3 regions of the uncultured Planococcus sp. genome follow, and region 1 is predicted to be linked to each of the others. Evidence: riboswitches for the same ligand, from Rfam matches in the RefSeq annotation. Region 1 holds a riboswitch; each other region holds the start of a gene.

The links. A riboswitch is a leader RNA that binds a small molecule or an ion and turns the genes downstream of it on or off. The one in region 1 is predicted to bind cobalamin.
Region 2: linked by a shared signal. The riboswitch ahead of Q0785_RS14595 (acyl-CoA thioesterase) and the one ahead of Q0785_RS08795 (hypothetical protein) in region 1 are both predicted to bind cobalamin.
Region 3: linked by a shared signal. The riboswitch ahead of cobT (nicotinate-nucleotide--dimethylbenzimidazole phosphoribosyltransferase) and the one ahead of Q0785_RS08795 (hypothetical protein) in region 1 are both predicted to bind cobalamin.

The regions. Positions count from the first base shown of each region.
Region 1 is NZ_CANMXD010000005.1:45,585-52,817, forward strand. Features, by position in the region: gene Q0785_RS08785 (cytochrome c oxidase assembly protein) at 1-736, shown strand, start outside; gene Q0785_RS08790 (HNH endonuclease signature motif containing protein) at 1,051-2,007, shown strand; cobalamin riboswitch at 2,061-2,257, shown strand; gene Q0785_RS08795 (hypothetical protein) at 2,424-2,969, shown strand; gene Q0785_RS08800 (ABC transporter substrate-binding protein) at 2,972-3,916, shown strand; gene Q0785_RS08805 (arylamine N-acetyltransferase) at 3,976-4,743, opposite strand; gene Q0785_RS08810 (LacI family DNA-binding transcriptional regulator) at 4,937-5,941, shown strand; gene Q0785_RS08815 (YqcI/YcgG family protein) at 6,149-6,883, opposite strand; gene Q0785_RS08820 (DUF2207 domain-containing protein) at 6,992-7,233, opposite strand, start outside.
Region 2 is NZ_CANMXD010000010.1:21,153-28,385, reverse strand. Features, by position in the region: gene Q0785_RS14620 (MarR family transcriptional regulator) at 1-151, shown strand, start outside; gene Q0785_RS14615 (glutathione peroxidase) at 189-665, shown strand; gene Q0785_RS14610 (DUF3934 family protein) at 742-933, shown strand; gene Q0785_RS14605 (MFS transporter) at 1,011-2,315, opposite strand; gene Q0785_RS14600 (PAS domain S-box protein) at 2,556-3,335, shown strand; cobalamin riboswitch at 3,445-3,624, shown strand; gene Q0785_RS14595 (acyl-CoA thioesterase) at 3,777-4,262, shown strand; partial or broken gene Q0785_RS14590 (ribonucleotide reductase N-terminal alpha domain-containing protein) at 4,264-5,886, shown strand; gene Q0785_RS14585 (NUMOD3 domain-containing DNA-binding protein) at 6,010-6,747, shown strand; partial or broken gene Q0785_RS14580 (ribonucleoside-diphosphate reductase subunit alpha) at 6,935-7,233, shown strand, end outside.
Region 3 is NZ_CANMXD010000009.1:165,760-172,992, forward strand. Features, by position in the region: gene Q0785_RS14245 (DsbA family protein) at 1-432, shown strand, start outside; gene Q0785_RS14250 (monooxygenase) at 445-753, shown strand; gene bluB (5,6-dimethylbenzimidazole synthase) at 831-1,472, opposite strand; gene cobT (nicotinate-nucleotide--dimethylbenzimidazole phosphoribosyltransferase) at 1,542-2,591, opposite strand; cobalamin riboswitch at 2,677-2,853, opposite strand; gene Q0785_RS14265 (hypothetical protein) at 3,201-3,542, shown strand; gene Q0785_RS14270 (glycine betaine ABC transporter substrate-binding protein) at 3,653-4,585, opposite strand; gene Q0785_RS14275 (proline/glycine betaine ABC transporter permease) at 4,648-5,508, opposite strand; gene Q0785_RS14280 (glycine betaine/L-proline ABC transporter ATP-binding protein) at 5,501-6,700, opposite strand.

The DNA of each region.
Region 1 (7,233 bases):
CATCTTGCTGTTCTTGGCATTTTTGCTGTACCCACTTGCAGCAGCTTTGACGAGCTTGCGCTTAAAAGCGTGGCCGCTCCATCGCTATTTTTTATGGAGCCTCGGTGTTTTTTGCATCGCAGCCGTCTTTACAGGGCCATTGGCGGATATAGCGCATGATGATTTCACTGGACATATGTGGACACATCTGCTGCTTGGCATGCTGGCACCTCTACTATTATTGCTGGCCATGCCTATGACTCTGCTGTTGCGGTCCCTGCCGATTTCTGCAGCAAGAAAGGTTACTTCAATTTTAAAGAGCCAGCTGTTTCATTTGTTGAGCAACCCGATTACCGCATGGATCCTCAATACCGGCGGGTTGTATATGCTGTACATGACGGATTTATATGAGCTTATGCACCGGTCGCTGATTGCTTACGCCCTTATCCATCTGCATGTATTTCTAGCAGGCTACCTGTTCACTGCTTCTATCCTCTATATCGATGTCACAAGCCATCGCCTGGGTTATTTGTTCCGTTCCATTGTTTTGATCGTGTCGTTGGCGGCTCATAAAATCCTTTCAAAACTCATCTACGCCTATCCGCCTGACGGTGTGCCAAGAGAGCAAGCCGAAGCAGGAGGAATGATCATGTATTATGGTGGGGACTTCATCGATTTGGTCATCATCGTCATCTTTTGCTGGCAGTGGTATAAAGCCACTGCTCCAAGGAAAAGTGAAATGGCTGAGAAGATATGAAGCGTACGGGGAAGCTGTTTCGTCGGTGCGTCTTATGTCTTTCGGGGCTGAACGGCCGTTTCCGCTTTTCTTTTTGTCCAGCTCCAACGGCCAACTCCTCGGGTCATAAGCCACACTGACTATGCGGCAAAAAACGCCGCTTCGTCAGCGCGTCTTATGCCTTTCGGAGCTGAACGGCCGTTTCCGCTTTTCTTTTTCTCAGGCAAAGTCTCTTGTTTTGGGTTAAACTAGAGATAAGCGTTTGGATTCGAATAATCTGCTCTACTACATAAGAACGAATGAATTTAAGCATCACCATCATTAGGAGGCAATTCATGAATAGTTTTATTGTTATGCAAGGAGAGACTTATCAGGCAGAACGCAATGCGGGGGTTCTTTGGACGCCGCAGATCGACAAATCCGGCATGGTGCCGCATTCGTGGAACCGGATGCAGGAATTGAAGAAAGGCGATATTGTGTTTCATTATGTAAAAGGCTCCTTTATGGCCATCAGCCGAGTACGGGAAGATTGCCATAAAGGCACGAAGCCGAAAAATCCGGATGAGCAGCAGAATGGACATGAAGACGCGTTCGTGGCACACACTGTCTATCGCGAACTGGATAAGCCCTTGTCAGTGAAGGAATTCTTTGCGGAAATCGAGCCTTTATTGCCGGTGAAGTATTCCGCGTTCCAGGAAGATGCCAGCGGCAATTCAGGCTATCTGTATCCCTGCAATGAAGAACTGGCGATGAAGTTTCTGGAGCTGATCAGCTCGTTGAACATTTTTACAATTGAAGTGGAACAGTTGGAATTATCGATGGAAGTGATCAAAAAAACGGAGCACAATCCATTGCTGGGGCTGATTGCCGAAGCGGAACTTGAAATCAAAACTAAAATGCGCAGAGGCAAAGAACAATTTCGGGAAAGTTTGCTGCCGCAATGGAACGGCGAATGTCCGCTTTGCGGCATCGGGGTCGAAGAGGTTTTAAAAGCGACCCATGCGAAGCCGTGGAAGGACAGTTCGGATTCAGAGCGATTGGATCCGTTCAATGGCATTCTGCTTTGCGCTAATCACGCCGCCTTGTACTCAGCAGGTTATATTGCCTTCACCGGTGGGGGAAGGCTCCATATTTCGAGCCGGATTCCCGAAGAAGACTATCCGGTATATAGATTGCGTAAGAGCATGAAAGTTCCGGTCTCCCCGGAGCATGCGCCTTATTTAAGGTGGCATAAACGGATTGTTTTTGCAGAACCGAGAAAAGTGAAATTGCTGACAAACCAGGAACAATAGATTTTTTTAGCTGTCTATAGGCGAATGGAATATGCTACACTGAAAACAAGTGAATAATCATGCAGAAAAAAGGTGCTGATTCGTCAGCATAACAGGGAACCCGGTTAGATTCCGGGGCTGTTTCCGCAACTGTAAGTGCGTATGAAATAAGAAAATGCCACTGTTCCGATGACTAGTCATCGGGACGGGAAGGTTCTTAGAGTAAATCGATGCACAAGCCAGGAGACCTACCTTTTTTTGAACGTATTTTTACTCTTCGGAAGATAAGGGAATCATACGGCAACGTTTCTATTTTTGACTGCTGGAGTATGTCTCTGAATAGCTATGGCGCCGCCCTTTTTTTGAGGGCGGCTTTTTGGTGTTTAATGAGAGCGTTCAATGCAGTGATTTTCACCAGACAAAAGTGAGGTGAAATGATGAAGAAAGACATGCGTTACCTATGTTATCCATTCATGCGGGAATCCGCCTCTACAGTGGACTTTGAAATCAGAACAGATTCATTGACCACACACATCGGGGAAGCCCTGGCGCTGACAGAAGATGTAGCTGCAGTTCAGCGCGACCTGCAGATTCTCCAGCCGATGGCCTATCATTTGAATGGCTCAGTCCGAGGGAAACTGGCTATCCGGGATGAAGATTTGATCGAGTTAAGTAACATGTATGATTATTATGTCAACTGTACAAGGGACAAAATCGACCACTTCGTTTTGCCTCAAGGGACTATAGGTGCTTGTGTCCTGCATGGATGCCGTAGTGAGGCGAAAAAATCTGTCCGCGCCTTGCATAAAGTAAGCTTGGAACGTGAAGTTCCGGAAATCCTTTTCAATTACGCCAATCTTTTGGCGAATGTATTCTTTACCATGGCTGTTTATGTCAATCAACACCACGGCGTGGAAGAAATTCCGTTTGTCAGCAAGTCCTATCCAACCAAAAAAACCAAAAAGAAAGAAGTGGCCAACTAACAATGAAAATTTCCCTATTCAAGTACCTATCCATCGGAGCAGTGGCATTAACGCTCGGCGCCTGCCAGTCAGACACATCCCAAACAGCTGATTCGGATGCAGCAGCTGAAGTTGAAGAACAGGCAAGTTATACCGTGACGGATGACCTGGACAAGGAGCTGACTTTTGAAGAAGTTCCTGCTACTGTCGTGTCATTGATTCCCAGCAATACTGAAATCCTCTATGAAATCGGAGCTGGAGACAAAGTGGTCGGTGCGACAGATTACGACAACTACCCGGCTGAGGCAGCCGAAGTGGAGCGTGTTTCCGATTCGGTGGCTTTCAATGCCGAACGCATCATTGAACTGGAACCGGATGTGGTCATCGGTTATTCGACAGGTGGACCGACCGGCTACGACGAATTGGAAGCAGCCGGCATACAGGTATTTGTCATCGAATCAGCGGAATCCTTCGACGACGTTTACGGAGACATCGAGCAAATTTCAACTGTAATGGGCTTGGAAGACAAAGGCGAAGAAGTGATCGGGGCCATTCAGCAGCAAATTGAAGGCGTACAGGGAAAAGTAGCAAGCGTGGAAGAGAAAAAACAGCTGTATTTCGAAATCAGCCCTTCACCGGAAATCTATACAACAGGCCAGAAGACTTTTCAGCAGGAAATATTGAATCACGCCAATGTCGACAACCTGTTTGGCGATTTGGAAGGATGGCCGCAGATTTCTGAAGAAGAAGTCATCAAACGAAATCCGAAAATCATTGCGACCACAGTCTCTTATATTGATGACCCAATCGGCGAAATTAAAAGCCGCGAAGGTTGGAAAGATATCGAAGCAATCCAAAACGATCAGGTGTTTTTCCTGGACTCCGATATCACTTCCCGTCCGGGACCAAGAATCGGAGATGCTGTCGAGCTGGTAGCGAAAACAGTATATCCCGAAGCTTTCGAATAATAGTGAAAACCCCGCTCAAATATGAGCGGGGTTTTCTGATCCATTCATAGTAGAGGCTGTTATTGGTGCTGTTTTTCAAGCACATCCAAATCAATGCCGAATTCTTCCTTCAATACACTTTGTTTTTCTGCAGCCGACAATTCTGTCTTTTCCTTTTTCCCATTTTCAGAACGCGTCAGCTGACTGCCTGATAACGTCACCCGGCCATTTTCAGTAGCCCGTGTAACTAGGTCATCATGGGTAAAAGGAGACTCCTGTGAAACCTGGTTGAAGACACAGCCTTCGTGAAAATCAGCCAGCTGTTTTGCTTCTATGGAAAATCGGTATAGTGTTTTCTCCGTATCTTCGGTTTCACGAATCAAGTCGTAGTAGACTTCATCAACGTGTTCAACACGGTAAGTGCCGCTATGGTCTGTATGCCGTTCACCGCCGAGCGGAATTGGGCTGATGGTGGAATCCCCGAATCCAGCATCGACCAGATAGAGGGTATCGAGCTCAACGAGAATCGCTGCATGGGTATCGGCTTTCGACCATGTACCGTCGGGTTTTTGTACAGTAGCGGAAATCAGTTTTGCATCAAATCCCAATTCATTCAGCAGCCAATGGAACAAACCATTTATTTCGTAGCAATAGCCGCCGCGGTGTTGATTGACGATTTTGTCGTAAATGCTATTGATATTTAAATAGATCGGCGTCCGGCGGATAACATCCAAATTTTCAAAAGGGATATTCTGCATATGCAAAGACTGCAGCTCAGCCAAGTTCTGCAGGTAATGCTCCTGTACGGGTGAAGCTTTGAATCGCTTAAGGTAGTCGGTGGTATTCATATTTATTATTCATTCCTTTCGGCTAGTCGAATGGGTATATATTTTATTCTGTGAAATAAACATTCATTCATTATAATAAAAGAGTGTAGAGTTTGCTCCTGCGTGGTATAGTGAATAAGTATGTGAATTTAAAATGAATATCACAAACTGAATGACTGTATGAATGCTGTTCAAAAAAATAGGAAGCAGGGTGATGGATTTGGTATCCACTACGGATGTTGCTAAGCATGCAGGTGTTTCGCAGACCACGGTTTCACGTGTGTTGAATAAACCCGATCAAGTGAAAAAGGAAACTTATGATAAAGTGATGGCTGCTGTAACTGACTTGAATTATTCGCTGGATGGGAATGAAGAGGCAGTTCCAATCATCGAAAAAACCAAATCAATCAGCCTGATTGCCGGACCATTGGATGACCCGATTTTCATCGGTGCTGCTCCAGCTATTATCAACTATGCAAAAGAACGGGGCTATCAAGTAAACGTTCATTTTGTTACAAAAGAGAATGAGTTGGAGACTTATGACGCCGTTTTGTCCAGCAAAACCGGTGGCATTATTTTGGCTTCCGTACTCCTTGATGATGTAAGCCATAAGAGACTGGTTGAATCAAATATCCCATTCATCCTGTTGAATTCGAACCATCCTGGTAGCCAACACTCAATTGGCCTGGACAATATCGAAGCCGGATATCTTGCGGCCAGCCACCTGCTTACCGCTGATCATCAGGAAGTGGCTTGGGTGGGGGGACCTTTAAATAGCTCCACCTATAAAGACCGGTTTTTAGGCTTCATTCATGCGCTTCAGGAAGCGAAAAGCAAAATACGCAAAAAACGATTGGTGATTACCGATACCGATAAATCTTCTCTCTATGCAGTTTATCAGGATCTGCAGAGTTTGAAGAAAAAACCGACGGCTATTGTGGCGGCTACCGATGAAATTGCCATCCAGCTGTTGGATTTCTATCAGGAAGACGGATATCGGATTCCGGAAGACATCAGCATCATCGGTATCGGAAATTCAGAAATCGGTCAGCATTCAGCATTCGGACTGACTTCTGTCGGTTCAGCCGATAGCCTGGCTAATCTCGGTCAGGAAGCCGTGAAAAGACTTTTTGATATCTTGACGCTCGATCAAGATGAAGCCTTTCATGTAAACCGGGAAGTTCTTCTTTATGAGCGCAAGACTACTGTTCACGGATAGGTGATGAAACTGTACGGAATGCAGGATTCATTTTCTGCATCCATTATAGTCTTACCCTGAAAGGAACGGAGATTAACCCATAATTAAAAAGCTGTACTGGCAAAGATGCCGGTACAGCTTTTTTCAGTGAGTAAAAACCCACGGCAAAGTCCGAGATACGGGTTCATTTCTTTCATTCTGTTCTGCATAAATGGATGGAGTTGCTTATTATTTCATTTCTTTATGCGTAAAGGGACACTTCCCCTGTATCGGTTCACTGTCGTCGCCGATGAAAAATTGCTTCCATTCGTTATGTTCAGGGTCTCCGAAATGGCTGATATCCGGGTGTGTCGGCAAATGATCCCATGCCTCTACACGCTGCCGCACTTTATCGCGTGACATGACGCCGCCTTTTTCGGTTCCTTTTAATCCTTCAAAGATGCGGCGGGGCTGGAATCCTAAAACCATTGCGTTGCCGAGGTCCCGGGTTTTCCGTTGTTTATAAGCCGGTGTATTGCCGAAGATGAAGATCGGCTCTCCCTGGAAAGTGAAATCCCATAGATAATGGTCCGGGTCGCGTGGTGCTTCTTCCGGCCATTCCATTTCATCTTCATCATGCAGGTATTGGAGAATGTCCCAGAATTGCTGGCGGTAGGTTTCCAGTGAACCTTCTTCCTTGAATGGTTCAACAAAAACAAACAATCCATGCCGCTTGTGTTTCGGATCATTGAATAGCGTCAAAAATGATTCAACGGCGGCAGGCAAGTTGCTCCAGTCGTCTTGGGTGATATAAGCGTAGCGCAATTCTCCCTTCAGTTCGCCGCTCATCCCGAAATAACATGGAAAAGTCTTATCCGTTACGGTTTCGTGAAAGGTTTTGTATTCGGCCAGCAACCATTCAGGCAAGTCTGTCCGTACTGAAAAATCTTCTTTCGTCAATAAAGCTGAGTGGGTTGTAATCATCAAATATTCCTCCATATGCATAAAATAGCGTCTTCCTTCTACTTCCCTAAGAAACACAGGACAAAACAAAAACGGCTGAGAAAAATCACAGCCGTTTCATCAATTGAATTAAAAAGCTCCGGAACCGCCACCGCCGCCTCCGACTCCACCGCCTGCAGGCATAGAGCCTGTCCCGCTGGCTGAAGCACTGGTGCTGGAATTCGCAGCGATGAAAATACCCGTCAAGAGGACTGGATTGTAGAACACGCCAAACTCTGCAAAAGCAGATTCACTGTAGGCATTGGTGAAGCTCTGCGTTTTCGGATTGGCCGATTTTTCGTCCGCTCCCAAAACGTAGGCATAGGCACGCA
Region 2 (7,233 bases), on a different contig from region 1:
CTTGACGGAAAAAGCCCGAAGCGAACAAACGGCGGTTGAACAGGCCGTCTTCGATAAGCTTACGAGCTGCAACTTCATGGGCGTCAACGCCATCACCTTGATGAAAAACCTGAAAGAGCTGAATGCGACTTTTAAAACCATGGATCTGTAAACTATGCTTTGAATCACCACAAAAGGAGTGATGCCGGATGAATATTTACGATATTGCCGTACCAAAGCCGAACGGTGAAGAATACCAATTAAGCGAATACAAAGGCAAAGCCATGTTGATTGTCAACACGGCGACCAAATGCGGGCTGAGAGATCAGTTCGACAGCCTGGAAAAAATGTATGAAGAATATAAAGACCAGGGACTGGTAGTGTTAGGTTTTCCGTCAAATCAATTCGGACAGGAAAAAGACAGCGGAGAAGAAGCGCAGGAAGCGTGCCGCATGACTTATGGGGTCACTTTCCCGATGCACGACCTCGTGAAGGTCAATGGCAAGGATGCGCATCCGCTTTTCAACTACCTGACTGATAACACAAAAGGGTTTCTGTCGAGTGGGATCAAATGGAACTTCACGAAATTCCTGATCGACCAAAACGGCAACATCGTTTCGCGTTTCTCGCCAAAAGACAAACCCGAATCCTTTGAAAAAGATATTCAAAAAGTGCTTGGCCAGTAATAGCAAAACCTTTCTATTCCACTCTGAGCCCTGATGTGATAAGCTGTACATCATCGTAAGTAATGGAGTGATTAAAATGAGCAAAGCAAAAGCAAAAACGAAAAGCGGTACGGGCCAGGGAACTGGCAAAAAAGGCTGGACCCGCTGGAAAGCCGGCGCCAACAAGGCCAAGAGTTTTAAGCCGTACACCAGTAAGACCAATAAAAAAGCCGACGAACCTAAAACAGATAAGGAACGAGCCTCTGAAGCTGAATGGGTCGATGCATAGATAGAGAAGTAATGGGTTGTCCAAATTGGGCAACTTTTTTTATTTGCCCAGTAGTCCAGTTGCATCAAAAAAACCCTTTACTCCGCGAGTAAGGGGTTTTCTGGAGGTCCATAAATCTCTTCAATAACGGGTTCTTTTGCAGGCACTTCCTTCATCGGTGGATTCGCCAGCAAAGCCGAAATGATGCCGAAAACCGGAAAAATCATCAGCGTCCAGAGGATTTCAATGTAGCCGCCGAACAGATCGAAGGCGATGCCGAGCGGCAACGGGCCAAGTGCAGATCCCGTGACGACCATCGCCATCGAGATGCCGCTGATGCTGCCAATGTGTTTCCGGCCAAAGTAATTGGGCCAGACGACAGCCATGACGATCCGCTCGATTCCCATGCTGACGCCCCAGACCAGGCCGAAAATGACGGCGGCTGCCAAAAAGTCAGCTTTCTGCAGGAGAAACAACGATAGGAGCTCCCCTGCAAAAACGATCGTCAACATGTATTGAACTTTTACTTTTTCCAATAGGATGCCAGTGATGAATGTGACCGGCAAACCGATCAATGCCGTTAAGCTCAAAATGCCTGCGGCGGTTTCAAGGGATAGGGATTTTTCAGCGAAGATGGAAACCAGGTGGAAGGTCAAGCCGGTATTGACGATTCCGGGAATGGCGGCGCATAGCAGCAATAACCAGAATGCTCGGGTTTTTGAAGCTTCCTTCACCGACCAGCTGACTTCTTCAATGGCCATTTTTTCAGGTTCTTTCCTTAGTTTATCGCCGTTGTCCGGCAATAAACCCATTTCTTCAGGAGAATTTTGAATGAGGAAAAGAGCAAGCGGTGTAAAGCAAACAATGATGATGACCCCTAAAATAAGCCACGAACTGCGCCAGCCGAATGACTCGATCAGCCAAACATTCAGCAGGGGGAAAGCAGCGGAACTGACCAATCCGCCGATTGCGGCAATGCTGATGGCGCGCCCTCTCTTTTTGACAAACCACTGGGGGATGAGTGAGCTTGAGATGAGCGCCATGGAACCTTGTCCAAGCAGCCGGATAAAAAAGAAGCCGATGAACAGCATGACGAGACTTGTTACGAAACTGTTGAAGAAGCAGGCCACCGCAAGGGCGATGGAAACAGCAACCGCCATTTTTCGTGAACCGTTGCGGTCAATCAGCCGACCGACAAAAAACAGCAGGAAGCCAGCGGTTAAGGTGGCAGCTGAGTAGATGCCGGAAACCGTCGAGCGGCTCCAGCCGAAGTCTTCTATATAATAATCGATGAAAATCGAGTTGGAATAAGTTTGTCCGGGGCCAGAGAAAAATTGGGACAAGGCTGCAATCGCGATAATGACCCAGCCGTAATGAAAAGCATTTCCTGTTAATTGTTTCATGGTGTATCTCCATTTGCCATAACTTTACGTTACTGTATTTCCAAAAACGGTGTCAAAAAGATATTCCGAAATCACAATTTCTTATCATAGCATAATTTTTCTGTTTTACAAGTTTTGAAATAGAAGTGTAAATAAAGGAATGATTCAGATATTTGAAACATCTGCAGACCCTGAAAGTTTTTCTGAAAAAGTGTAAAATAGAGGATAAGGCAGTTTCTTAGCCAGAAGGAGTGAGAAAAAATGCCAAGTTTATCGCCAGTACCACAACTGAGCATTACTGAAAAAGAAGAAATCTATCAGCAAATAGCGGAGTATTCGAACGAAACGACCATCATCCATTCAAATCAGAAAGTCCTATATATAAATCAGCCGGGATCGGATTTTTTCAAAGCCAGCAAAGAGACGCTCATCGGTGCGAATGTGGTGGATGTTTTTACTGAAGACTATAAAGAGCTCATCACTGAACGCATCCGCACGGGCATGGAAGACCGCGCGATCGGAGAATTGATGGAGACCACCGTTAGACGTTTTGATGGGACCCTAGCAGATGTAGAGTTGTATTGTTATCCCGTTCAGTATGGAGAAACGGTTGCCATTCAATCGATCATCCATGACATCAGCGCGCAAAAACAAACGGAGCGGGACTTATTGCAATTGAAAAACGAAATATCGACCCCCATCGTTCCGATCATTGATGGCCTGGCCGTGTTGCCGCTTGTGGGTTCTGTCGATGGTGACCGAAGCAATCGGCTGCTTGATATCATCCCGCAAAAAATTCAAGGGGAGAACCTGCAATGCCTCATCATCGATGTATCCGGCATCTACAATATCGATAATGTCGTAGCGGAGTTTCTCTACAAGGTCGATCACATCATGCGCTTGCTCGGCATTCAACTGATTTTCACCGGAATTCGGCCAGAATTGGCTTTGAAAGCGATTGAAGCACGTGTAGATTTCAGCCAATTGACAACTATGGGTACAGTTAAGCAGGCGTTGAAGCGGCATTTGACGATCAAATAAAACCTTCACCCAACCAGAAGGTTGAAAAATTTCTTGTCAAAGCAATGAAAGTGATTTATAGTTTAGAAATACAATATTTAGTGATTTGATGAAAATAAAAACTATATATAGTAGAACCAATAACGAAGGTGCCTGAAAAGGCTTAATAGGGAAGCCGGTTAAATTCCGGAGCTGTTCCCGCAACTGTAAGTGCTGACGAGCTATCGCAATCCACTGTCCAATGGGCGGGAAGGAGATAGCAGAGGATGACGCACAAGCCAGGAGACCTGCCTTCGTTATCGTTTATGATCTTCTCCGGGAGCTGAGAGGGATAACAAAGGTATTTATGTGTGGAACAGCCCTTTTCTGCTGTTTTCATCTGATATTCTGCGTTTTCAACCCCATCCTCCCTGAGAGGATGGGGTTTTTTCTTTTTACTCAGAGATGGAGGATTGAATGCAGATGACGGAACCGTTAGCAGCAGGCGTAGCAAGAACCATTCAAACAAGGCTGGTGCTGCCCCCGGACACCAACCATATGGGCACCATTTTCGGAGGCACGGTATTGGCTTATATTGATGAGATTGCCGCTATCACAGCGATGAGACACAGTGGCAAAGCAGTTGTGACAGCGTCGATTGACACCGTAAATTTCCTGTCTTCTGCGAAAGTGGGAGATATCCTCATTTTGGAAGGTGTGGTCATTTCAACAGGCAGAACATCGATGGAAGTATACGTCAAAGCCGAATGCCAGCATATTGAAACCAGTGAAAAAAGTTTAACGACTACGGCAATCCTGACGATGGTGGCAGTCGACAGCGAAGGCAAACCGACACCTGTAACTGGTGTGATTCCGGAAACGGCTGCCGAAGAAAAGCTATTCAAAAGCGCCCAGGAACGCAAGCAGCGGCGCATGAAAGTGAACGAATACGCAAAGGAGTTGTGCTGATATGAATACGAAAATCGAAGCAACAGAAATGAATGCAGTGGAAAGAGCCCTTCAACGGGCAACGGATGTATATGGACTGGATACGCGTGAACTGCTGGAACGGGCAGCAAAGTTGGCTGGACAGGCAAAAGGAGAACAGTCGTTGCTTTATGCTTTGAACCGCATCACCATGGATGAACCGGATTGGACATACGTGGCGGCAGAATTGTATGCAGTCGACTTGTACGGAAAAGCTGCAGACAGCCGCAGATTTTCCGCTTCAAAGAAATACGGCGATTTCTATGGGCTGATTGACGAGCTTACACAGATCGGTATTTATTCCGAAGAGCTCCTTGCGGCGTATTCGAAAGAAGAAATCACTGAATTGGGACAGGAAATTGCACCGGAGCGGGATTTGCTGTTCAACTACATCGGCTTGTTTCTGCTGGCTGACCGCTATTTGGCGAAAGATTATGAAGGACGCTTGTTCGAACTTCCACAGGAACGTTTTTTGGTCATTGCGATGACCTTGATGCAAAACGAATCGAAAGACCAACGGTTGGAACTGGTCAAAGAAGCCTACTGGGCAATGAGCCATCTGTATATGACAGTAGCGACCCCGACTTTATCGAATGCCGGAAAGAGCTTCGGCCAATTGTCTTCGTGCTTTATCGATACCGTCGATGATTCATTGGATGGCATCTATTTGAACAACTGGGACATCGCACGCCTCAGCAAAGATGGCGGCGGTATCGGCATCTATTACGGAAAAGTGCGGGCTTTGGGCTCGGACATCAAAAAGTTCAAAGGCAATTCGTCAGGCGTCGTGCCGTGGATCCGACTGGTCAATGATACGGCCGTCAGTGTCGATCAGCTGGGCCAGCGCCAAGGCGCAGTGGCGATTTACTTGGACGTTTTCCACAAGGATATCATGAACGGATTTTTGGATCTGAAGACCAATAACGGTGACGAACGCCGCAAAGCGCACGATATTTTCACCGGTGTGTCGATTCCGGATCTGTTTATGGAACGGCTGCAGGAAAAGGACGAAACGGGCCGCAGCATTGGGGAATGGCATACCTTCTGTCCGCATCAGATCAAGCAAGTGATGGGCTGGAAAGACGAAAACGGCAACGCGTTGGGTCTCGAAGACTTTTACGATGAAACCGATGAAAAATACTTCAGCGAGAAATACCAGGAAGCTGTGGAACATCCGCTATTGCCGCGCAAAACTTACCGCGCGATGGAGATTATGGCGCGCATCATGGTGTCGCAGCTGGAAACCGGCACACCGTATATGTTCTACCGGGACGAAGTGAACCGCCAAAATCCGAACAAGCATACAAGAGGCAGAGGGCTTACATCGATCTACTGCAGTAATTTGTGTACAGAAATAACACAAAATATGTCTGCAACAACCATCATGAAAGAATATACCGATGAAGACGGCAACCTTGTCATGGTTCGCAAGCCGGGGGATTTTGTTGTCTGTAACTTGTCATCCGTCAACTTGCCGAGAGCGGTCAAAGCGGACGTGTTAGAGCGGGTGATACGGGTTCAGGTGCGCATGCTGGATAACGTCATCGACTTGAATACGATTTCTGTCGGGCAGGCTGATGCCACGAATAAAAAATACCGCGCCATTGAGTATCCAGTGGCTTAAAGGGGTAACTCTTTAAGAAAACCCTGTTAAACGGGGAAACTCTCAAACGAGACAATCCCGTGCTAAATTATCTCAATTGAATCTAAAGGAAAGGAGGACAAAGTAATGAAGGGAATTTATTCGATTTTAAATAACGAAACGGGTAAGTATTATATCGGGGAAACTGTAAATTTAAATAGGCGGAAAATTGGTCACTTCTCAGAACTAAGAAAAAATAGACACAAAAACGATCATCTTCAAAAAAGTTTTAATAAGTACGGAGAAGAAGCTTTTGTTTTCACTGTAATAGAAGAAAATGAAAAGTTCACCCAAGAAGAACTTTATGCTCTTGAGGCATATTATGTCGTAAAATATAACAGTTTTGCTCACGGATATAACTTAACTTTAGGTGGTACAGGAACAAAAGGTCGGCTATTTTCTGAAGCAGAGCGAAGACTCAAATCAGAAAAAATGACAGGGAGTGGAAATCATTTTTATGGGAGAAGCCACTCTGAGGAAGTTAAAAAGCTACTCTCAGAAAAAGCTTCTTTGAAAACAGGAGAAAAAAATCCTTTTTTCGGAAGAACTCATATAAGTGACTGGAAAGAAATAAGAAGGCAGCTGTATAAAGAAAAAAGTATGAGCGGATGGGTTTCAAGTAATAAAGGAGTTCCTAAGCCTAAGTTGGCTGTGGAAAGCATGAAAAAAAATATGCCTCATAGAAAAGAAATCTTAGTTGATGGAATTTGTTATCTAAGCATATCTGAGTGTGCAAAATTAACCGAGATTAAGCGTACTACTATCCGAGCTAGACTAAAAAACGATAATTTCCCAAATTATTTATATAAAACAGTTGAGATATAAAAGCCTAACGACTATCGAAACCACTCCTTAGAGGAGACAAGGGAGTAGAGTACACTATAAGTTTATGATAGTGGAAAAGCAGGGGTTCCTTAAAAAAGGAACGTGATATAGTCTAATCTGCATGGTGACATGCAGCAGTTCATAAGAGAACGGATAAAGGCTTACGACCTTTATTGAATAGAAATGAGGATTAGGAACTTTTGGTTGGCACCATCTCCTGGCGCTTGAAGGCATCCATTGGGAAACGGAAAAAGCCGTTGAATTTGCGGATACGCTGTACGAAGAAATCGCTTATCAAACGATCCGCGCTTCAATGAAGCTGGCCGAAGAAAAAGGAGCCTTCAGTAAGTTTTCAGGATCTGAGTGGCAGACAGGCGAGTATTTTGAGCGCCGGAATTACAAAGGTGAACGCTGGAACCAGTTGCAGCAGGAAGTTGCAGCAACCGGTGTCCGCAACGGCTGGATGATGGCCGTGGCACCGAACTC
Region 3 (7,233 bases), on a different contig from region 1:
ATGATCGAGATCGTCAACAACATGGGACTCGACGGTGAAGCCATCGTCAAACAAGCCGAACTGCCAGCCGGACAACAAGCGTTAAACGAGGACTTCGCTCTCGCCAGAAGTCTGGGTGCCAGAGGCTTTCCATCCATCATTATGGTCAATGAAGAAAACAAAGGCATAAAACTTGTCGGCGGCCGCCCATTCGAATCCTATGTGGATGGCTTGAAGCAAGTGCTGAATCAGGACGAACTGCAAGCAAAGCCTCAACCCGCGCTTTCGCAGTTGTTGGAAAAAGAACAATTGCTTTTTTCCAAGGAAATCGAAGTCATGTACGATGTGGAGCTGACAGAAGTGAACTCGTTTATTGAAAAGGAACTTTCACCAGGTTATTATCAAGCAAATGAAATTTTAGGCGAAGCCTATTTCACATTGATTAAAAAATGAGGAGGAAACAAGATGGCGTATATCCTACAAGTGGATTTTGAGATGAATGGCCCTTTCGGAGACGAGATGGCTAAGGCATTTTCCGAACTGGCAACAAGCATCAACAATGAAAAGGGCTTTATCTGGAAAATCTGGACCGAAAGCCCGGAAACCAAAGAAGCCGGCGGAATTTACCTTTTCGAGACAAAAGGCGCGGCGGAAAAATATGTGAAGATGCACACTGAACGGTTAGCGGGCTTTGGCATATCACCGGTACATGCAAAGATTTTCGAAGTCAATTCTGCATTGACGGAAATCAATAAAGGTCCGGTCAAGCAGTAAAAGAACCACACCAAATGAAAAAGGGCAGGAGACGCTGATGAACCCATCGCGTCTCCTGCCCTTTTCATTTAGAAACTCTATTTTCCATTCCATTTATCTTCGAAAACCAGGTTTTCCAACGAACGCCTTTTTTCCCATCCCGCTGTTTCCAGAATTGGCTCGTCGGGATAATCTTCGGTATAGCCAAGCGAAAGTAAGGCGATCGGGTCGATATGCGGCGGGATGTCCAGAATATCCCGGACATCATTTTTCTTGTAGAAGCTTACCCATCCCATCGCCAATCCTTCTGCACAGGCAACCAACCACATATTTTGAATGGCGCAGGCAGTTGATAACGCATCTGTTTCGGGGATGGAATTGCGTCCCAGGACATGTGAGCCGCCGCGTGTAGGATCACATGTCACACAAATCGTCACCGGCGCTTGTTTCAACCCTTCAACTTTCAGATCAAGGAATTTGTTTTCCTTCTCCCCTTCATAATGGATGGCCAGTGCCCGCCGCTCCTTGTCTGCGGCCCAAGCCAATTTTTCTTTTGTTTCGGGCGAAGACACTAAGATGAAGTTCCATGGCTGCATAAACCCTACAGACGGCGCATGGTGAGCCGCATCCAGGATATTGGCGATCAGCTCCTCCGGAATGGCTGTCGGCAAAAAGGTTCGAATATCTCTTCTATTGTAAATCGCTTTATATACGCCTTCTTTTTCTTCTCTCGTAAACATCGATTCATCCTTTCAGCATCTCGTCATCACTTGTTGTCACTGGAATGAATATCCTATGGTTCCGTTACATCAAATTTCAAGGCCCACTTCAGAAAAGGTGGCCATCTCTCTCATCATGTTACAGGCTGCTTCTACGAGCGGGAATGCTAAAGCGGCGCCCGATCCTTCACCCAAACACATATCCATGTGCAGCAGCGGTCTGATGCCCAGCAGTTCACTGGCTCTTTTGCCGCCCGGTTCGGCACTTGCATGTGAAGGGATCAAGTAATCTTTCACTTTCGGCTCAATCGCAACAGCGAGCAGCGCCGCAATCGTGGAAATATAGCCGTCCAGCACAACCGGCACACGGTTGGCTGCCGCACCGATCATGACACCTGCCATTCCTCCGATTTCCAGGCCGCCGACTTTAGCAAGGACATCAATCGCATCGCGCTTATCCGGATTGTTGACCTCAATCGCCGTCTTGATGACCCTCACTTTATGTGAAATTCCGCCATTGCCGACCCCTGCCCCGTTGCCGGTAATCTCCTCAGGTGGAATGTCCCCCAGAACAGACAGAATCGCCGTGCTCGGTGTCGTATTGCCGATGCCCATTTCGCCGGTTCCCAGGATGCGGGCGCCGTTTCTAATTTCGGCTTCAGCAATTTCTATTCCCACTTCGAGCGACCCGATTGCTTCTTCTATGGTCATTGCAGGCCCTGTCGCGATATTGCCTGCGCCTTGCTTAATCTTCCGGTCAATCACTCCGGCATCACTTGGAAAGTCCCCTTTTACCCCGATATCCACGGTGACGATTTTCGCACCGGCCGGCTTCGCTAATACACCGACTCCGGTTATGCCTTTTGCGATGAACATCGTCTGTGCAAACGTCACCTCTTGTGGATTGGAAGAAACCCCTTCCTCATACACGCCATGATCAGCAGCCATCACCACAATCGCCTTTTGATCCACCACAGGATACAGTTCTCCATATATTCCCGCCAGCTGTACAGCCAGGTCTTCCAGTCTTCCCAGACTATGCGGCGGCTTGATGAGACTGTCCACCCGACTCTGTGCCATGTCCATCATTTCCAGATCCAAGCCCTCAATACGTCCAATCGTTTGCTTCAATAAATCCATCTTTTTCTTCTCCCTTCTATACTAAAAAGAAAAAGCCTTCAGTTTATTTGCGCGAACAAATAAACTAAAGACTTTTCCATGGTCTATAAGCAGAAAGTAAGCAGGCAGGTCTCCTGGCTCCGGATCGTCATTTCACAGGCCTTCCCAGACAAAAGTCCAGTGGCTATTTCCATAAAACTCCCCGTTACAGTGGCGGGACCGCTGAAGATTTCCACTTCATTCCCTATTCTCCCCGAAGGGCACCTCTTACTGATATTATATTTATGTTTCATCAAGCTTACACTGGATAATCTTGGGCAGTCAAGCTCGATTTGAGAGTTGATCAACTGCGCTAAACTATTCACGCCTGCACTTCAATTCCCACGCCATGATCACGTACTTCCTTCTCTACAGAACGCTTGCATTCCCTCTGAGCGCCAGCCTTCTCAACTAGTAGACAAGGAAAATCCCCTTTTATATATATCCGAAATTTTCTGCTGTCGTTATACCGGAAGACATGAAACCAATTCTCCATATACGGTGTCCTTTTATACATAAGGCTGCCCTCCACAGATATAGTCATAGGGGTTGTATTATATAAAAAGAATGTTGCGGAAGAGGTGAAAAAAATTGAAAAGAAAGATGAGTTTGTTTCTAATTGCCTTACTGCTCTTTGCAGGGGGAACCTTCTATTACAACACGTTTTTTTCTTATGAGACCTCTGAAGATTATGCTGATTTTCCAATCCCTAAAAAAGCAGCATTAATTGAAAAAAATCAGGATTCCAGGAGTTATACTTGGAAAAAAGCCTCTGAAGAAAATGGCATTCCACTTAGTTATGAAATCGTTTTGAAACTGAGTGGTTGGGAAAAGCAAGAACGGGAAGGTGCATCAGTCTCCTATAGGAAAGGAGACAAACACATCGACGTGATTTCTCAAGCACAGCTGTTGACCCTCCGTAATATGGAATGATTTTAACCACTAGATAACAGCGAAAGACAGCCTGAAATAAATGAAACCCCGAATGGCGACACTTATTAAGTGCCTGCCATTCGGGGTTCAGTCTCTGCTATAAGAATTACTTATTCAGCTGGTGTTAAATCTTCGATTGAATCGATGTCCATATAAGCTGGAACGACAAATCCGATTTTAGCGCCTTCAAGGTTAACTCCAAGATCGACTACACTGTCGCCATAAGTTTCAAGCTGAGTGGCGTGGGTTCCCGGCAACCATGCCGCTACCATTCCGTCTGCTTGTCCTTCAGAAACAGCCTGCCACATAACTGCATTGTCAAGCGGCGTCAATGTTACTTCAAAGCCTTGGTCTTCCAAAACTTTTCCGACAACATTCGTTGAAACGACTTCTGTATCCCATTCCACGTAAGCCAACTCAATTTCTGTGCCGTCTACTGCTTCTGTACCGGCTGTCCATTCAGCAACTTTATCACTGTTTTCTTCTACCCATGCAGTTGTAACTTCTTTAACATCTGCGCCATTTGAAACTTCCAGCATGATGCTTTCGATATCAGCAGACTCCCATTGGAATTGATCAAGAATTGTGTAGGCTTCAGGTTTTTCTTCTTCTAAACCTTCACGTACCATTGTGTTGATCGTTTCAGCATCGCCGAATACGCCATTAGGATCTTCAAGGTATTTCAAATCATACTTCTGGAACTTCCAGTGCGGGCTCCAGCCCGTGACGATGATCGGTTCTTCGTTGTCGATCGCTTCGCCTAAAGCTGTAGCCATCGCGCCGCTTGAAGAAGTGACAACTTCCCAGCCTTCAAGACTTTCATACTCTTCTGTTGCTGCTTCAGATGCAGCAACTACGCCTGCGCCTGCTTCAATGCCTGTGATTTTATAACCTAACTCTTCACCGTAGTTCACGCCTTCAGAATCGGAACCTTCAGCAGTTCCTGTGTCTGAACTTTCTTCGTCATTTCCGCACGCTGCTACAACAAGTGTCAGCATAAGTACGAACATAAGCCCTAAATGTTTCCATTGTAATTTGAACATAAAATAATCATTCTCCTTTTTCTTTAGAGTTTATTGGTACTTTTCTTTCAGGAATCCCAAACTTAGGTTTTCACTCTTTTTTGTCCGGTGAAACTTTGCGTAAACCGGTCGATGATGATTGCCAAAATAACAATCCCCAAACCGGCTACAAATCCGGTTCCTACATCAGCACGCTGCAAGGAAGAAAGGACTTCCCTGCCGAGACCCGGTGCACCGATCATCGATGCGATAACGACCATCGACAGCGACAGCATAACCGTTTGGTTGATGCCGGCCATGATCGTTGGTTTAGCCATCGGCAATTCCACTTTAAAGAGCTTTTGTGAACCGGTGCTGCCGAAAGCTTCAGAAGCTTCCACCAATTCTTTTGAGACTTGCCGTATTCCGAGGTTCGTAAAACGAACAGTCGGAGGAGTGGCGAAAATCAGTGAGGCGAAAATGCCGGGAACCATTCCGATGCTGAAAAATGCCACAGCCGGTATTAAGTAAACGAACGCCGGCATGGTCTGCATAAAGTCCAGAACAGGGGTAATGATGTTTTCTGCTGTTTTGCTTTTCGACATCAGGATGCCGATCGGAACTCCCAGAATGATCGACAAGAGACTTGCGACAAGAACCAATGTAAACGACAGCATCAATTCTTCCCACAGCCCTTGATTCCAGACCAGCAATAATCCGACTAGAGAAAATGCAGCCAATCCAAATCGTTTTCCACTGATGAAGAATGCCAGTATCGCGACGATCAGAATCACAATCGGCGGCGGAACTGCAGCAAGTACATCTGCAAAGTTTTCCAAGCCGTCCGCGAATTCATTTTTAAGAGGATCGAACAGGAAAACGAACGTATCTGATATCCAATCCGTGAAATCCGAGACTAGCGAAGCCAACGGAAGTTCCGGGATGTTGTCCATAAAATTAAGCATGGTCGCGATTCACCTCGCTTTGTCCAGCAAGCGCGGAAATGACGGCGCCGCGTACGATGATGCCGAGCAGTTTGCCGTCTTCCACAACCGGAATCGGAACAGGGGAATTATGGCTGATTTCAAAAATCGCATTCATCAAAGTGTCTTTTGTGACAGTCGGTGCATCCGTCTTCAGGATATCCAGAAGACTTTTCACTTCAGCTTTGAATGCAACGGAAGCGTCATCGGCTGTTACATAACCTTTCAGGTTCCGCTTGCTATCTGTTACATAAATGCTCGAGATGCCTTCTTCTTTCATTCTTTCCAAAGCGACACGCGGGCCGTGCTTGTCGATGTTGATCGTTTCAGGACGTTTCATGATATTGAACGCAGTCAATACTTTCGAGCGGTCGACATCCTGAACGAACTTTTTAACATAATCATTTGCCGGGTTCACCAAGATTTCTTCCGGTGTACCGACCTGTACGATAGAGCCGTCTTTCATCAACGCAATCTTATCGCCGATGCGCAAGGCCTCGTCCAAATCATGCGTGATGAAAATGATGGTCTTCCGCATAGTTTCCTGCAGATCCAATAATTCATCCTGCATTTCTTTTCGGATCAATGGATCCAGTGCGGAGAATGCTTCGTCCATCAGCATGACTTCCGGGTCGTTCGCCAGCGCTCTGGCTAATCCGACACGCTGCTGCATGCCCCCTGAAAGCTGGGATGGCACTTGGTTTATGTATCCGCCCAAACCGACCATTTCCAAAGATTCTTTTGCTTTTTTATGTCTTTCCGCTTTATCGACCCCTTGGATTTCCAAGCCGTATGCGGCGTTATCCAAAACTGTCAGGTACGGGAAAAGAGCAAAGTTCTGAAACACCATACTCATTTTTGTGCGGCGCACTCTGCGCAGGTCTTTTTTGTCCATTGCTGCCAAGTTTTCACCATCTATAAATACTTTTCCTTCTGTTGGATCGATCAACCGGTTCAATAGACGAACCAAAGTCGATTTCCCGCTTCCGGAAAGCCCCATGATGACAAAAATCTCACCGGCCTCCACTGAAAACGAAGCGCGATTGACGCCTACTGTGCTGCCCGTCAACTTCAGGATTTCTTCTTTCGACTTTCCTTCGCTGAGCAATTTCAATGCTTGTTTGGTATTTTTACCGAATACTTTCGATAATCCTTCTACTTCAATAATTGACATATCTTGCTCACCTCTCTGCTATTCAATTTATTGCATGGATAGAAGAGCAGTTCATCGCATCTATTCATCTATCTTCCATAACAACTTTATCCATTCCATTACTAGGACTTTTGGAAACTCTGTCCTAATAAAAAAATGATTTATTACCTATTATTGCCACCGATTCAAATATCACTTGTCCTACTATACGCACAATTTCCTATCATTACAAATGTTGCAGGAAGATTTGTCAGTTTAAATTGAAAATTCCAGCGTCTTTAAATCCTCTTAGAAGGGCCTATCATTTTCTTTCAACTTTTTGTTTTGTCATTTCAAAAATGCACTCTTGGCAGGGGGTGAAGGTAGAAATAAATGATAATTTTCTGTTCTTCCGAATATGACGAAAGCAACTGATTCCTTCCAATAAAATTCCTTAAAAAACTTTTATTTTTTTTATGGATTACAGGATTATTACACTGATTATTCGTGGAATATAATTCGAAATAACTTGAATCACCAATGCTTTCTTATTATAAAACGCAAGATTTTCTGGT